Linked DNA regions of Lacrimispora indolis DSM 755. The protein of the gene in region 1 interacts with the protein of each later gene in a pairwise test. Links are inferred from orthologs where the notes say so. Each region holds a gene or a part of one and is shown on either strand. Other genes may lie near its edges.

The links. Proteins that work in one complex are often made in the same cells at the same time.
Region 2: the proteins of serC (region 1) and selB interact in binary tests that used the Escherichia coli proteins (3 or more experiments, as listed by UniProt). The link is inferred for Lacrimispora indolis DSM 755 from one-to-one orthologs.

What each region holds. Positions count from the first base shown.
Region 1 is NZ_AZUI01000001.1:927,309-931,726, reverse strand. The notes cover bases 1,051-3,897. They hold serC (3-phosphoserine/phosphohydroxythreonine transaminase), read left to right. Parts: upstream 1,051-1,854; coding sequence 1,855-2,940; downstream 2,941-3,897. Other genes in these bases: K401_RS0104450 (phosphoglycerate dehydrogenase), read left to right, coding at 2,962-3,897; ilvB (biosynthetic-type acetolactate synthase large subunit), read left to right, coding at 1,051-1,830. In the rest of the region: ilvD (dihydroxy-acid dehydratase), read left to right, coding at 1-133; more of ilvB, read left to right, coding at 151-1,050; more of K401_RS0104450, read left to right, coding at 3,898-4,128. UniProt on the Escherichia coli protein: Catalyzes the reversible conversion of 3-phosphohydroxypyruvate to phosphoserine and of 3-hydroxy-2-oxo-4-phosphonooxybutanoate to phosphohydroxythreonine. Is involved in both pyridoxine and serine biosynthesis.
Region 2 is NZ_AZUI01000001.1:1,977,553-1,982,027, forward strand. The notes cover bases 747-3,650. They hold selB (selenocysteine-specific translation elongation factor), read left to right. Parts: upstream 747-1,213; coding sequence 1,214-3,088; downstream 3,089-3,650. Other genes in these bases: trxB (thioredoxin-disulfide reductase), read left to right, coding at 3,102-3,650. In the rest of the region: more of trxB, read left to right, coding at 3,651-4,031; thioredoxin TrxA, read left to right, coding at 4,046-4,378. UniProt on the Escherichia coli protein: Translation factor necessary for the incorporation of selenocysteine into proteins. It probably replaces EF-Tu for the insertion of selenocysteine directed by the UGA codon. SelB binds GTP and GDP.

The DNA of each region.
Region 1 (4,418 bases):
CATATCTGACGATGAGATGACAAGAAGAAAGGCCAATTGGCAGCCAAGGAAACCTCAGGTGACTACAGGATACTTAGCCCGCTATGCGGCTATGGCAGCCCCGGCAAGCCGTGGAGCAATTCTTGAAATATAAAGGAAAAGGAGCAGCCTATGAAAACATTGAATGGAGCAGAGATTGTAATCGAATGCCTGAAGGAACAGGGGGTTGATACTGTTTTCGGGTATCCCGGCGGTACGATCTTAAATATATACGATGCCCTTTATAAGCATCAGGATGAGATAACCCATATCCTCACTTCCCATGAACAGGGGGCAGCCCATGCGGCCGACGGATACGCGAGAGCCACCGGCAGGGTAGGTGTCTGTCTGGCAACCTCAGGCCCTGGGGCAACCAACCTGGTGACCGGAATCGCCACCGCTTTTATGGATTCAATCCCAATGGTGGCCATTACCTGTAACGTGGCTGTAAACCTTCTTGGACGTGACAGCTTCCAGGAGGTGGATATCACCGGCGTGACCATGCCTATTACCAAATACAATTTCATTGTTAAAGATATAACAAAACTGGCGGATACCATCCGCCGGGCATTCCAGATCGCACAGACTGGAAGGCCTGGCCCTGTGCTGGTGGATATCACAAAGGATGTGACCGCAGCAAACTATGACTATGAATATGTAACTCCGGAGCCCATCAAAAGGCAGGAGGATACCATAACAGAGGAAGATTTGGAAAATGCCCTGCAGCTGATCCGGAAATCCCAGAAACCGTATATTTTCGTAGGAGGAGGCGCAGTTGCAGCCAATGCTTCAGAAGAGCTTTCTTCTTTTGCCCACAAGATCCAGGCCCCTGTTGCGGACAGTCTGATGGGAAAGGGGGCCTTTAACGGAACCGACGAATTATATACCGGAATGGTGGGAATGCACGGGACCAAGACCTCAAATTTCGGAATCACGGAATGCGACTTATTGATCGTTGTGGGGGCCCGGTTCAGTGACCGGGTGACAGGTAATGCCGCCAAGTTTGCCAGAAAGGCGAAGATCCTTCAATTTGATGTGGATCCGGCGGAAATCAATAAGAACGTCAAGACTTATGCCAGCGTGATCGGCGATGTAAAAGTGATCTTAAAGAAGCTGAATGCACGGTTAGATCCTATCAACCATGAAGAATGGCTGGCCCACATTGACCGCTTAAAGGATATGTATCCCATGCGCTTTGACAAGAGTATCCTGACCGGCCCCTATATTATAGAAAAGATTTATGAGGTTACCCAGGGAGATGCCATCATCACGACGGAGGTAGGCCAGCATCAGATGTGGGCTGCCCAGTTCTATCAATATAAATACCCCAGAAGCTTCATTTCCTCCGGCGGCCTTGGAACCATGGGCTACGGTCTGGGAGCTTCCCTTGGAGCAAAGCTGGGCTGCAAGGATAAGGCAGTCATTAACGTGGCAGGAGACGGGTGTTTCCGCATGAATATGAATGAGATCGCCACAGCTACCCGCTACAATATTCCCATCATTCAGGTGGTTTTAAACAACCAGGTACTGGGCATGGTCCGCCAGTGGCAGACCCTGTTCTATGGAAAGCGGTATTCACATACAGTACTTAATGACCAGGTAGATTTTGTAAAAGTAGCGGAGGGGCTGGGAGCCAAGGCTTACCGGGTGACCGGTAAGGATGAGTTTGAGCCTGCTCTCAGAGAAGCCATTGAGTTAAACGTTCCTGTTGTTATAGAATGTCAGATCCATTGTGATGACAAGGTATTCCCCATGGTATCTCCGGGAGCGCCGATTCAGGATGCGTTTGACGCGGAAGACTTAAAGTTTTAGATAAAAGTATGAGGAGGAAGAGATATGAGCAGAGTGTACAATTTTTCCGCAGGGCCAGCCGTGCTGCCGGAAGATGTCTTAAGAGAAGCCGCGGAAGAGATGTTGGATTACAGGGGCTGCGGTATGTCCGTCATGGAGATGAGCCACAGGTCTAAAATGTTTGAGACCATCATCGGCGATGCTGAGGCGGATTTAAGGGACTTATTAAAGATTCCGGACAATTACAAGGTGTTGTTTTTACAGGGCGGAGCCTCCCAGCAGTTTGCCATGGTTCCCATGAACTTATTCAAGAACCGGGTGGGAGACTACATTATCACGGGACAGTGGGCAAAAAAGGCATACCAGGAAGCAAAGCTTTACGGTACGGCCAATGCAATTGCTTCAAGCGCTGATAAAACCTTCAGCTATATTCCGGAGGTTTCGGATCTTCCCATTTCTGAAGATGCGGATTACGTTTATATCTGTGAAAACAACACGATTTATGGTACAAAGTTCAAAACATTGCCCAATACAAAGGGAAAAACACTGGTAGCTGATCTCTCCTCCTGTTTCTTATCGGAACCCGTTGACGTTTCAAAGTACGGCCTGATTTTTGCAGGCGCCCAGAAAAACGTAGGGCCTGCAGGCGTGGTCATTGCTATCATCCGGGAAGACTTAATCACAGAAGATGTGCTTCCCGGAACTCCTACCATGCTTCGTTATAAAACCCATGCCAACGAGAAATCTCTATACAATACGCCGCCGGCCTATGGGATCTACATTTGCGGAAAGGTATTCCAGTGGCTGAAGAAGCGGGGCGGCTTAGAGGCCATGAAGGAATTCAATGAAAAGAAGGCTGCCCTCCTTTATGATTATCTGGATCAGAGTCAGATGTTTACCGGTACTGTGGTAAAGGAGGACCGTTCCCTGATGAATGTTCCTTTTGTCACCGGAAATGAGGAACTGGATGCATTGTTTGTAAAGGAATCAAAGGCAGCAGGATTTGAAAACTTAAAGGGCCACAGGAGCGTTGGCGGTATGCGTGCCAGCATCTACAATGCCATGCCAATGGAAGGTGTAGAAAAGCTGGTTTCCTTTATGAAGGATTTTGAAGAAAAGCATGGGAAATGACTTACTTGGAGGAGAGGAATTATGACAAAAAAAATTCATTGCCTCAATGCGGTTTCTAATTGCGGAACCGTATTGCTGACAGACGATTATACATTAACAAATGACATCAATGAAGCGGACGGAGTTCTTGTCCGAAGCGCTTCCATGCATGAACTGGAGCTTCCTGAGGGCCTTTTAGCCATTGCAAGAGCCGGAGCGGGGGTGAATAACATTCCCCTGGAGGAATGTGCTGCAAAAGGGATTGTGGTATTCAATACGCCGGGAGCCAATGCCAACGGAGTAAAGGAACTGGTCATCGCAGGCCTTATGATGGCTTCCAGGGATATTGTGGGAGGCGTCCGCTGGTGCAAGGATAATAAGGACGATGAAAATATTGCAAAATCTGCAGAAAAAGCCAAAAAGGCTTTTGCAGGCTGCGAGATCAGGGGAAAGAAGCTGGGTGTTATCGGCCTTGGAGCCATTGGTACGGAGGTGGCAAATGCCTGTTCTTACTTAGGGATGGACGTCTATGGATATGATCCCTTTATTTCCATAAACGCGGCATGGAAGCTTTCCAGAAACATCAAGCACATCACCTCTGCGGATACCATTTTCCAGGAGTGCGATTACATAACCCTTCATCTTCCTCTGGTGGATTCCACAAAGGGAATGGTGAATAAATCTGTCCTTGATCATATGAAGGATGGTGTTGTGATCCTGAATTTTGCAAGAGATGTTCTGGTGAACGAAGATGATATGGCAGAGGCTTTACAGTCAGGCAAGGTAAGAAAATATGTGACTGATTTCCCAAATCCAAAGTCTGCTCACATGGAAGGAGCCCTAGTCATTCCTCATTTAGGCGCTTCTACGGAGGAATCTGAGGATAACTGCGCAAAGATGGCTGTAGAAGAGATCATGGATTATATTGACAACGGCAACATCCGCAATTCCGTAAACTTTCCTTTCTGTGATATGGGAGTGTGCAAGGCGGCCAGCCGCATTGCAGTGCTTCACTTAAATATCCCCAACATGATCGGGCAGATCACAGGAACCCTGGCGGCAGGGGATGTGAATATCTCCGACATGACCAACAAGAGCCGTGAAAAGTACGCTTATACCATGCTTGATCTGGAGAGTGTTCCTGATGAAGATAGCATACAGAAGCTGAAAAACATCAAGGGTGTGGTCAGGGTAAGAATCATTAAATAGAGTTCGGGTTCTGCCATGCCATTCGTCATTCAGCGGATAGAAGTTATTTCCTCAAGGGAAATAGACAGGCCGCTAAATGATTCATGTCGGGCGTCCGCCCTATAGAAACATGTATAAAATTTGTACGTGTGAGCTTGCTCACTAAGTACAAATTCTATACATATTTCTGCATGGCAGAACTGGTAAGCAAGTAAAGACTAACTATTAAAAGTCAAGTCTAAAAAAGAAAGTTTATGAATGAATTGCAGAAATGCATTTCAAGTAAATCAGTACCTTGAAAACCGCATGAC
Region 2 (4,475 bases), 1.1 Mb from region 1 along the record:
TATTTATTCGGCAAAATTGCGGCTGCCAACGCCTTTTCAGATGTCTATGCCATGGGAGGGGTACCTAAGTTAGCCTTAAATCTCCTTTGCGTAAACCCCTGTCTGGGAGATGAGGTGGTAAAGGAAATCCTGCGGGGAGGATCAGATCAGGCTATAAAGGCAGGATGCATCATAACCGGGGGTCATACCATTGAGGACAAGGTTCCCAAATACGGGTTAAGCGTTACGGGATTCGTCCATCCGGGAAAGGTGCGGAAGAATGTGGGAGCAAAACCTGGTGATGTGCTGGTTCTGACCAAGCCTATTGGTTCAGGGATCCTCTTAACCGCCCTGAAAGCGGAATTTATAGAACCAAAGGACTGTGAGATCATGTTTGAGAGCATGGCCGCATTGAATCAGGAGGCAGGGGCAGCCATGGAGGGACTTTCCATTCACGCATGCACCGATATCACAGGCTTTGGACTTCTGGGCCACCTCTACGAAATGGCGGCAGGCAGTGAAGTTACCATATCTGTTTTTGCAGATAAACTTCCCCTGTTTCCTTTGGCAGAGGAAATGGCACTTACCGGGCTGGTGCCTGCCGGCGCTTACCGGAATTTTGATTATATCAAATCATTTGTTAAAATTATGCCAGATGTGGAACAGGCATTGATTGATATTGCTTCTGATGCCCAAACCTCAGGAGGTCTGTGTATTTCCCTGCCTGAAGAAGAGGCCGGCTTCCTATTAAAAAGGCTTGAGGCTGCCGGGACCATGGGATATATCATAGGACTTGTCAAGGATGAAGCAGATAAAAAAATTGAATTAATGAATATGCAAAAACACAAGTGATTTTAAGCTTGTGTTTTTTTTATTATAAAAATTAATCTAAAAATGTTTTTGATAATTCCGTATTTTATAAGTTTTCACCTATAAATTTTTCTGACCTATAAAAAAATGAAATAAAGGGTATTGATAATATAAAAAACACTTTCTTGATATGAAAGGAAAAAATGGTATAATATAAAAGTAGATTGTAGACAATCTACAATCTGAATATTTATGGAAGCAGACAGGTAACTGGTGTGCCTACCGGTCTTCAAAACCGTGTTGCGGCTAATCGTCGTGGGTGGGTTCGATTCCCATATGCTTCCGCCAAAAATAATTTCCATTAACATAAATTGCGACCATATTGTTAAAAATTTATCAAACATGGGATCTGGGTGAGGGATGAATGGACAGCATAATTGTAGGAACGGCAGGGCATATTGACCATGGAAAAACGGCATTGGTAAAAGCTCTCACAGGCCATGATACGGACACCCTGGCAGAGGAAAAGAAAAGAGGGATTTCCATTAATCTTGGATTTACCGGTTTTCAGCTTCCCAATGGGCGTACTCTTGGCATTGTTGATGTTCCGGGGCATGAAAGATTTATTAAGAACATGCTGGCCGGAGCCACAGGCATTGACGCCGCTCTCATCATCATTGCGGCAAATGAGGGCATCATGCCTCAGACCAGGGAACATATGGACATTCTCAGTTACCTGGGAATACAAAAATTTTTAATCGTGCTCACAAAAATCGACCTGGTGGATGAGGAATTTAAAGAACTGGTGATCGAAGATATCCAATCCTTTATAAAGGGGACCTTTTTAGAAGGGAGCAAGATCGTTGAGGTGGATTCTGTCAGCAGAAAGGGTTTTAACGACTTGATAAGGGAGCTTGAGATCCTGACATCCAATATCCGGGAGCGGAGCTTTACGAAGAAACCCCGGATGAACATTGACCGGGTTTTTTCTGTTAAAGGGTATGGAACCGTAGTCACCGGAACCCTGATGGAAGGGGTATTAAAGGCTGAGGATGAATTGGTGGTTTATCCTCAGGGTATTGTGACCAAGGTAAGGAACCTTCAGGTTCATGAACATAATGTAGAATCAGCCTATGCGGGGCAGCGGACGGCCATCAACTTATCCAATGTTGCAGTGGATGAATTAAAGAGAGGAAATACGGTTGCAACAAAGGACGGCGTGTTCGTAACAGACAGGATCGATGTAAAGTTTTCCATCGTAAAGACGGCAAAGCTTGAAATGGGAAGGTTTTATAAGTTAAAGCTCTATGTGGGAGCTGCGGAGGAAGTGGCCAGGTTTGTGCCAATCACCCATAAAAAGGTAAAGGCAGGGGATGATGGTTATGGTCAGATTCTTCTGGATCATGAAATAGCCGTTTTAAAGGGCGACCGTTTTGTGCTCAGAACCATTTCTCCGGTTACAACCATTGGCGGAGGGGTCATTATCGATCCAAAGGCCGGGAAATATAAAAATAATCCTGAGGAACGGCTAAAGTCCCTTCAAATGAAGGACTCGGCATCTACCAAGGAGATCATAGAAGAATATATTAAAAATAATCCATTTTCCACCCATGATCAGATCGCTGCCTTTTTAAATAAGGATATTAAGGAAGAGGAATTAAAGGAGCTGGAAGCGGATGAAACCATACTATTCATAGAAAAGCAGTACATACATGCAGAGTACCTGATGCATTACAGATATATGGTGGAGGACATTTTAAACGATTATCATAAGAAGAACCGGCTGCGGAGAGGAATTCCAAAGGCGGAACTTCTGGAAAAGCTGGATTTATCCCATAAAAAGCAATGTGAAACCATGCTGAAATATCTGGCAGGGAAAAATCTGGTGAGGCTGGAGCAGAATCTGGTTTCTTGTTATGACTTTGAGCCTGCGCTTACGGAAGGCCAAAAGAAAGTAAAGGCTGAATTGGCTGAAAAGATTCTGGAAAGCGGTTATACATTTCTTACGGCCGGAGAACTTACGGAAAACGCCAGGGAAAAGCAGCAGGTGCTTGAATTCATGCTGCAGGACGGCTTTATGGTCCTCCCCGGACAGTATATTTTGGCGGAAGACCAGTATAAAAAGGCAAAGGAAAGGGCAGAAAGGCTTTTTCATGAAAACAGTGTGTTAAAGCTTCCGGACTTCAGGGATTCCATTGGAACCAGCAGGAAGTTTGCCTTAATGCTTCTGGAGCGGTTTGACCAGGAGAAGTTTACCAGACGCCAGGGAGATGACAGGGTATTAAATACTAAAAAATAAATGGAGGTGCGCCTTGAAGATTTACGATGTTGTAATAATAGGTGGGGGGCCTGCCGGATTGTCCGCAGGACTTTATGCAGGAAGAGCCAGGCTGAATGCCCTGCTGATCGAGAAGGAAAAGGATGGGGGACAGATCGTCATTACTTCAGAGATCGAGAATTATCCGGGATGCCTTCCCGAGGAATCAGGCAGTTCTCTGGTGCAGAGGATGACAAAGCAGGTGGAGAAATTCGGGATCGACCGGACTGCCGACTGCATTCAGGAAGTGGATTTTTCAGGAGATATCAAGGTATTAAAAGGAAAAGAAAAAGAATACCATGCAAAAACCGTGATCATTGCCACAGGAGCTTTTCCAAAGCCCATCGGCTGTCCCGGGGAAAAGGAATTGATCGGAAAAGGGGTATCTTACTGTGCTACTTGTGATGGAAACTTTTTCGAGGATTTTGAGATCTATGTGGTCGGCGGGGGAGATACAGCCGTTGAAGAGGCCCTTTACTTAACGAAATTTGGCCGGAAGGTGACCATAATCCACAGAAGAGATGAGCTTCGGGCCGCTAAATCCATTCAGGAAAAGGCTTTTGAAAATCCTAAAATCGGTTTTATGTGGGATTCCGTGGTAAAGGAAATAAACGGAGACGGAATGGTCCAGAGTATGTCCGTGGAAAACGTAAAGACAGGAGAAGTGACGGAGGTGGCTGCCGATGAGGAGGACGGTACCTTCGGAATCTTCGGATTTATCGGATACCTGCCTCAGTCCAAGTGCTTTGAGGGCATTCTGGATATGGAATACGGCTATATCAAAACAAATGAAAACATGGAAACCAATATACCAGGTGTTTTTGCTGCCGGAGATATCAGGGTGAAGAGCTTAAGACAGGTTGTCACCGCATGTGCGGATGGGGCTATCGCAGCCGTTATGGCTGAGAAATATATAGAAAATTAAAGGAGGAGATTAAGATGCTGGTTGTAGATAAGGATACCTTTGTACCAGAAGTGCTGGAAGCGGAAGGGGTGGTATTTGTAGACTTTTTCGGTGACGGGTGTGAGCCATGCAAGGCTCTGCTTCCTCATGTGGAGAAATTTGCCGAGGAGTACAGTGATAAGATCAAATTCACAAAGCTGAATACCACAAAGGCCAGAAGGCTCGCCATATCCCAGAAGATCCTGGGGCTTCCGGTCATGGCGATCTATAGAAACGGTGAAAAGGTGGAAGAACTGGTAAAAGACGATGCAACGCCTGACAGAATCGAAGAAATGATAAAAAAATATGCATTGTCCTCACCGGTTTAAGATTTTTGAAAATCATTTGGAACATAGCGTGGAACACATGATGTTTTCAGTCTGCAAAGCGGAGCAATCTGCCTTGGGGACACACGTTATAATATAA